Regions from separate parts of the Stenotrophomonas maltophilia group sp. LNF247 genome, predicted to be linked through region 2. Evidence: predicted binding sites of a transcription regulator. Region 2 holds the regulator's gene; each other region holds the start of a gene.
What was found. Region 2 encodes FliA, which starts transcription of late flagellar genes. Its sites were predicted from a motif close to TAAAGTTTNNCNNNCNNNGGCCGATAA; they were not measured.
Positions count from the first base shown of each region.

Region 1: ACTXG9_RS05315 (methyl-accepting chemotaxis protein) is a predicted target of FliA. The motif match lies at 1,085-1,111, and genes of this name have one in related genera.
Region 3: ACTXG9_RS12220 (methyl-accepting chemotaxis protein) is a predicted target of FliA. The motif match lies at 1,231-1,257, and genes of this name have one in related genera.

Region 1 covers NZ_JBSRQL010000004.1:640-2,901, forward strand. Annotated here, with positions in the region: gene ACTXG9_RS05310 (barstar family protein) at 124-516, opposite strand; gene ACTXG9_RS05315 (methyl-accepting chemotaxis protein) at 1,144-2,262, shown strand, end outside.
Region 2 covers NZ_JBSRQL010000001.1:444,075-446,336, forward strand. Annotated here, with positions in the region: gene ACTXG9_RS02095 (MinD/ParA family ATP-binding protein) at 1-353, shown strand, start outside; gene ACTXG9_RS02100 (RNA polymerase sigma factor FliA) at 350-1,093, shown strand; gene cheY (chemotaxis response regulator CheY) at 1,151-1,543, shown strand; gene ACTXG9_RS02110 (protein phosphatase CheZ) at 1,543-2,148, shown strand; gene ACTXG9_RS02115 (chemotaxis protein CheA) at 2,151-2,262, shown strand, end outside.
Region 3 covers NZ_JBSRQL010000011.1:3,710-5,971, forward strand. Annotated here, with positions in the region: gene ACTXG9_RS12210 (M23 family metallopeptidase) at 1-85, opposite strand, end outside; gene ACTXG9_RS12215 (L,D-transpeptidase family protein) at 90-1,052, opposite strand; gene ACTXG9_RS12220 (methyl-accepting chemotaxis protein) at 1,287-2,262, shown strand, end outside.

The DNA.
Region 1 (2,262 bases), on a different contig from region 2:
ATCGGGGCGTCCGGCCGCGCCGGAGGGCGGCGGCAGCGGAGCCGGTACAGGGCCGTCCATGGTAACTGCTGGGGCGCAGGGCTGCCGCCACTGGTGGCAGGCCGGTGCGGCACGAAAAAGGGTTCAGGCCGGGACCAGGGTGATCTGCCGATGGCTGTCGAAGATCTGCATGACGATCTCGAAGTAGGTCGGGCCCTCGCCCTGTCGCACCGCCTGCAGCCGGCGGGCGATCGCCCGCGCGTTGAAGCTGCCTGGTGCGTCCAGCTTGGCCTGCAGCCACTGGCAGGTCGCCTCCACGCCCAGCGCCGCACGGCTGTGGGCGATATCGCGCCAGATCAGCGTGGCCTGCGCGTGGCCAGCCAGTGCGCCATAGCCGCCATGCAGCAGGTCGTCCAGTGCGTCCAGGCTCGGCCCGAGCTGCCATGCCTCGCCGGCCATGAACACGCGGTTGATCTCCGTGTAAAGGCTGGCGATGTCATCGATGGCGGCGCCTTCAATCTGCAGGACGAGGGTCATGCGCCGACTGTAGCGTGGTCCGCGCTGTTGTTGATGGCCCAGCACGAGAGAGCTTTGCGCGGTCGCTCCGGGCTGAATGCCATATGGCATCGCGGTGCGCCTTTGCCACAGGTCACGACGGGCGTCGAAGGATGCGTAGAGGGCCAGCGACGATGCGAATCATTGCACTGGCAACGTGGTGGCTTGCTCTGCAGTGGGCGGACGCCACGCCGCCATGCATCTTCTGCATCGGTCATGGATGCCAGGGACTACTCCGGAGAAACACCGATACTGAGCGCGAGTTCATGAGGCTCTCCCGAGAAAGTATCGAACGTTCTTTCCCAGGCCAGAGGCGGAAGGAAGCGTGGCACATGCCTCTGGTGGCTTCTTCGCAGTCCAAGTTAATGCTGGCTACTCGTTCTCCATGCGCCGTCACCGGCTCGCAAAATGAATAACCCGCATTCAGGTCGAATATTGGGTGGTCCGATGCACGTTTGCAATGCGCGGCTGCAGGAATTTGCCGGTGCGCGGTTTTCACAACAGCCCGCACATTTCAGGATATCTGGATCGATACAATAATATCGGCCCATAAAGTTTCCCCTGCCTGCGCCGCCATCGACCGTACGGCCATTGATCAAGGGAATTGAGATGCTCGCCTTACGCAACCTCCGAGTGGGATCCCGGCTGGGCGCCGGGTTTGGTTTGCTGCTGCTGTTCATCGTCGCCATCGTCGGCCTGGCGTTGTACGGAAATCACCTGAAGTCCACCCAGTTCGAGAAAGTGGTGGACGTCAACATGGTGAAAATGCGGTTGTTGAACGAGATGCTGGATACCAACAATGCGGTGCTGATGCAGCGCCGGCTGATGGTGATCAAGCGCGGTGAGGATTTCGACAGGGATTATCGGAAGGCGCAGGAGCTGTCGCAGGCTTACGACGCCATATGGGCCAAGTACATCAAGATTCCGCGTGATGCCACCGGCGATACGCTGGTCGCGCGGATCGACGCGGCACGCAAGGCCACCGACGCGTCCACCCGGCAACTGCATGAGCGCATGAAGGCCGGCGATTTCGACGGTGCAGCCAAGGAGCTGCTTGCCGAGCAGGGCCTGGCGACGGCCTGGAACGAGGCGATCTCCACCCTGCTGCGGCACCAGGAGGTGCTGACGGCGCGCAGCCGCGAGGACTACCGCGCGACCGAGGCGTGGACCGGCACCTTGTCGATCGTGTTCGGCGTGCTGAGCCTGATACTCGGCTCGCTGGCCGCATGGGCCATCACCCGCAGCCTGACCCGGCCGCTGGAGGGAGCCGTGAAGCTCGCCGATGGCATCGCCAACGGGCGGCTGGACAGCAGCATCGACGCCTCCGGCAACGATGAGGTGACGCAGCTGCTCAGGTCGATGCAGCGCATGCAGGCGCAATTGCAGTCTGTGATGGCGGCGCAGGGGGAACTGGCTCGCCAGCACGATGCGGGCAGCCTCAGCTATCGCATGGATGAGAGCGCCTTCCCCGGTGACTACGGGCGCATGGTGCACGAGACCAATGCGCTCGTCGGCTCGCATGTGCAGGTGCAGAACCGGTTGATCGAAGTAATGAAGCACTACGCCAGGGGCGATCTGTCGGTAGACATGGATCCTCTGCCGGGCGAGAAGGCCGCGATCACCCAGGCGATGGACGAGACCAAGGCCAGCCTGTCAGCGATCAACGGTGAGATCCGCAGGCTGGCGACGGCAGCAGCGGCGGGGGACTTCAGCCTGCGCGGTGACGAG
Region 2 (2,262 bases):
TGATCAAGGTGCTGTCGCGCGAGCGCGGCGTGGACCGCATCCAGGTGGTGGCCAACATGGTGCGCGACCCCAACGAGGGCCGCGTGCTGTACGAAAAGCTGACCCGCGTGTGCGAGAAGTTCCTCGCCGATGTCTCGCTGAACTACCTGGGCTGCGTGCCGCAGGACGACTGGCTGCGCCTGTCGGTGCAGCGCCAGCAACCGGTGGTGAAGGCCTACCCGTCCAGCCCGGCCGCGCTGGCGATCACCGAGATCGCGCGCCGCACCGCACGCTGGCAGGCGCCGACCGAACCGCGTGGCGGCGTCGAGTTCTTCCTCGAGCGCATTCTCAAGCAGCGCGGGGTGGCCGCATGAAAGGCGCAGCCCAGTACCGGGAGGTCCAGCGCTCGGCGGCCAACGAGGTCATCTCCCAGCACTCGGACCTGGTGCGGCGCATCGCCCACCACCTGGCCGCACGCCTGCCGGCGAGCGTGGAGGTGGACGACCTGATCCAGGCCGGCATGATGGGGCTGATCGAAGCGTCGCGCAGCTACGACGCCGACCAGGGCGCCTCGTTCGAGACCTACGCCTCGATCCGCATCCGCGGTTCGATGATCGACGAGATCCGCCGTGGCGACTGGGTGCCGCGCTCGGTGCATCGCCGCGCACGCGACGCCGCTGCCACCATCCGCCGCCTGGAACAGAGCACCGGCCGTGCCGCCAGCGCCACCGAAGTGGCCGCCGCGATGGAGATGCCGCTGCCCGAATACCTGCGGCTGATGGAAGACGCCGCGCGTGGCCAGGTGCTGAGCCTGGAGTCACGCATCGAGGACCAGGGCGAGCTGGATACCGTCGCCCAGGGCGGCCCGACCCCGCAGCAGGTGCTGGAGCGCGGCGAGTTCGGCCGCGAGCTGGGCAAGGCCATCGGCCACCTGCCCGAGCGCGAACAGCTGGTGCTCTCGCTCTATTACGAGCAGGAACTGAACCTGAAGGAGATCGGCGCGGTGCTCGGCGTGAGCGAGTCGCGGGTCTGCCAGATCCACGGCCAGGCCGTGCTGCGCCTGCGTGGACGATTGAAGATTTTCGAGGCGGCCGACGCCGGCCTGGAAGAGTGAACATGCCCGAGGCGGCTGCCCCCGGCCACCCGGAATGAACAACAAAGGAACTCTGCTTTGAACAAGAACATGCGCATCCTGATCGTCGACGACTTCTCGACCATGCGTCGCATCGTCAAGAACCTGCTGGGCGATCTTGGCTTCACCAATACCGCCGAAGCCGAGGACGGGCATGCCGCGCTGTCGCTGCTGCAGAGCCAGTCGTTCGATTTCGTCGTCACCGACTGGAACATGCCGGTGATGACCGGCATTGAGCTGCTCAAGGCGATCCGCGCCGATGCCAAGCTGAAGACCCTGCCAGTGCTGATGGTCACTGCCGAAGCCAAGCGCGAACAGATCATCGAAGCCGCCCAGAACGGCGTGAACGGCTACATCATCAAGCCCTTCACCGCGCAGACGCTGGAAGAGAAGCTCGGCAAGATCTTCGAACGCCTGGCGGCCAGCGCCTGATGGATACCACGGTCGACAAGAACGCCCTGGCCCTGCGCCTGCAGGAAGCCCTGGACGCACTGGAGTCCGGTGACGAAGCTGCCTGGCGGCAACGCATCGACGGACTGGTCGCGCTGCGCACGCAGCCGATGATGAGCGGCCTGTCGCGGCTGGCCCGCGAGCTGGGACAGGCGCTGGGTGAACTGCCGACCGTGCCCAGCGAGGCCGGTGAGCTGGATGACGCCTGCGCGCGCCTGGACCACGTGGTGGCGATGACCGAACAGGCCACCCACCGTACCCTGGACCTGGCCGAGGAATGCCGCAGCCTGACCGAACAGCTGCGTGCCGAAGGCCTGCAGCCAGGCCAGGACGCGCAGCTCGAGCGCATCCGCCACAACCTGACCGAGATCGCCCTGACCCAGAGCTACCAGGACCTGACCGGGCAGATCATCCGCCGCGTGGTCGGCATTGTCCGCCGCGTCCACGAAGGCTTCGGCGCACTCGGCCTGCCGCCGGAACAGCATCGCACCGACCCGGCACTGGCCGGGCCGGCACTGAAGGGACTGGACCGCCACGCGGTCTCGCAGAACGACGCCGACGACCTGTTGTCGGATCTGGGGCTGTAAGCATGAGCGCGGTATCCGACGACATCACTGCCGATTTCATCATCGAGGCGCAGGAGATCCTGGACCGCCTCGGCGAACAGCTGGTGTCGCTGGAGCAGGCACCGCAGGACAGCG
Region 3 (2,262 bases), on a different contig from region 2:
CCGGCTCACCCGCATCGTGGTGCAGCCACCAGCCCCCCCCCACGCCCAGCAGCACGCCCAGCACGATCAGCTGCGAAAGACGCATCGGCTCACTCCTGCATCACCACGGGCACCGAAGTATCCACCGCATCGGCCACGCGCAGCGCATCCCAGTTGGTCATGCGCACGCAGCCATGCGACTCGGTCTTGCCGACATGGCCGGGCTCGGGCGTGCCATGCAGGCCGTAGTGTGGCTTGGACAGGTCGATCCAGACCCGTCCGACCGGATTGTTCGGGCCAGGCGGCAGCGTCGCCTTCTTTTCGCCCTTGCGCGCATCCCAGAACAGCTTCGGGTTGTAGTGGAACGGCGGGTCGCGATACACGCCGAGAATCTTCCATTCGCCGATCGGCAGCGGATCGTGCTGGCTGCCGGATGAGACAGGCACCTGTGCGATCACTTTGCCCTGCGCATCCAGCAATTGAAGTGTGGAGTCGGACTTGTCGACCACGATCTTCGCCGCCTTCGGCAAGGCCCCCGTTCCGATGTTGGGCACCTGGATGCGGCTGCCGGCCTTGGCCAGATCGACGCCGGGATTGAGTGCCTTCAGCAGCTCAGGGGAGGCGTGGAAGCGCTCGCCCAGGCCTTCTTCCACGCTGCTGAAGCCCAGCGACTTCAGCTTGGCCTGTGCGGCGGGCCCTTTCGGTATGGGCTGGAACGGGCCGGCAACATCTTCAGCCGTGAGCGTGTAGCTTGCCAGCGGCGTGATCGTATCGGCCTGCAGGGCCTTCCAGGTAGCGTCATCCAGTTCACCCGTTACGCTCAGCCCATGCGCCGCCTGGAAGCCCGACACCGCGCGCCGCTGGTTGCTGCCCACTTCGCCATCGATCTGGCCGGGGGAAAAATTCGCGCGATCCAGCAGCACCTGGGCGTGCAGGACAGAGCGGGGTGCGGTGTCCGGTCCTGCCTTCTCGGCAATGGGGGCAGGCAGGCCAGGCGGCGGCGCCTGCGCGAAGGCAGGTGATGCCAGCAGCGAGAGAGCGAGCAGGGCGGATCGGGGCATGGGTAACGGCATCGGGGACTCCAGCAGGGAACGCCACCACCTTGCCCGTAGACGGCGCCGAGCCACCGTGAAAGGGATCTGATGCCCGCATGAGCAGGCATGTCATTGCGGCCGGTTTGCACCGGCAGGTGCCACTGGGACGGCGACTCACCAAGGTGAACAGTGGCCGACGCCATTGGTGGATGGCGATCAAGATTGCCTGCCGTGCCGCCGATAAGGGCGCATCCCCCCGTTTTGGATACCCCCATGAACTACTTGAGGAACGTCAGGGTTGCCTGGCGTCTTGGGCTGGGCTTTGGCCTGTTGCTGCTGCTGGTTGCCGCCGTGGTGGCCACCGGCGCCACTGCCAGTGTCGTGCAGAAGCGCGCGATGCAGCAGGTGGTCGACGTCAGCGTGGCCAAGGTGCGCCTGTTGTCGCAGATGCTTGATGCCAACAACCAGATGATGGTGGTGCGCCGCGAGATGCTGATCCGCCAGGGTGATCACCGCACCAGCGACGAGAAGCGCATTGCTGATCTCGTCAAGCGCTACGAGGCCAGCTGGAGCGCCTACCAGGCGCTGCCCAGTGACGCCGAAGGCAAGGCCATCGCTGAAACCATCGCCGCCAAGCGAGCCGTTGCTCGCCCGCTCAACAAGCAGACCAGCGAACTGATGGAGCAGGGCGATTATCCCGGTGCCGTGGCGCTGACCCTGGGCCCGGTGCAGGACGCCGCCAACGGCTGGAACAAGGCGCTGTCCGATGGCGTGGACTTCGAGGAGAAGGAAAGCCGTGAGGCTGCCGCCGAGGCGATCCGCCTGGGCGAGCGCAGCCTGCTGCAGTTGCTGGTGCTGGGCGGCGTTGCGCTGCTTGCTGGCATCGGCGCCTCGGTGATGATCGGCCGCAGCCTGACCGGTCCGCTGGCGCGCGCGGTGAACCTGGCCGAGCGCCTGTCCAAGGGGCAGCTGGACCAGGAGTTCCGCCTCGGTGGCCGCGACGAGCTGACCCAGCTGGGTGAGGCGATGGCCAGCGTGCGCCAGAGTGTGCAGGCGGCGATCGGCGCGCAGTTGCAGATGGCGGAACAGCACGAGGCCGGCGCAATCCGCTATCGCATGGACGCCAGCGCGTTCCCCGGCGATTTCGGCCGCATGGTGCAGGCCACCAACAGCCTGGTCGAATCGCACGTGCAGGTGGAACTGCTGATGGCTGAAGTAATGCAGCGTTACGCCATCGGTGACCTCAGCC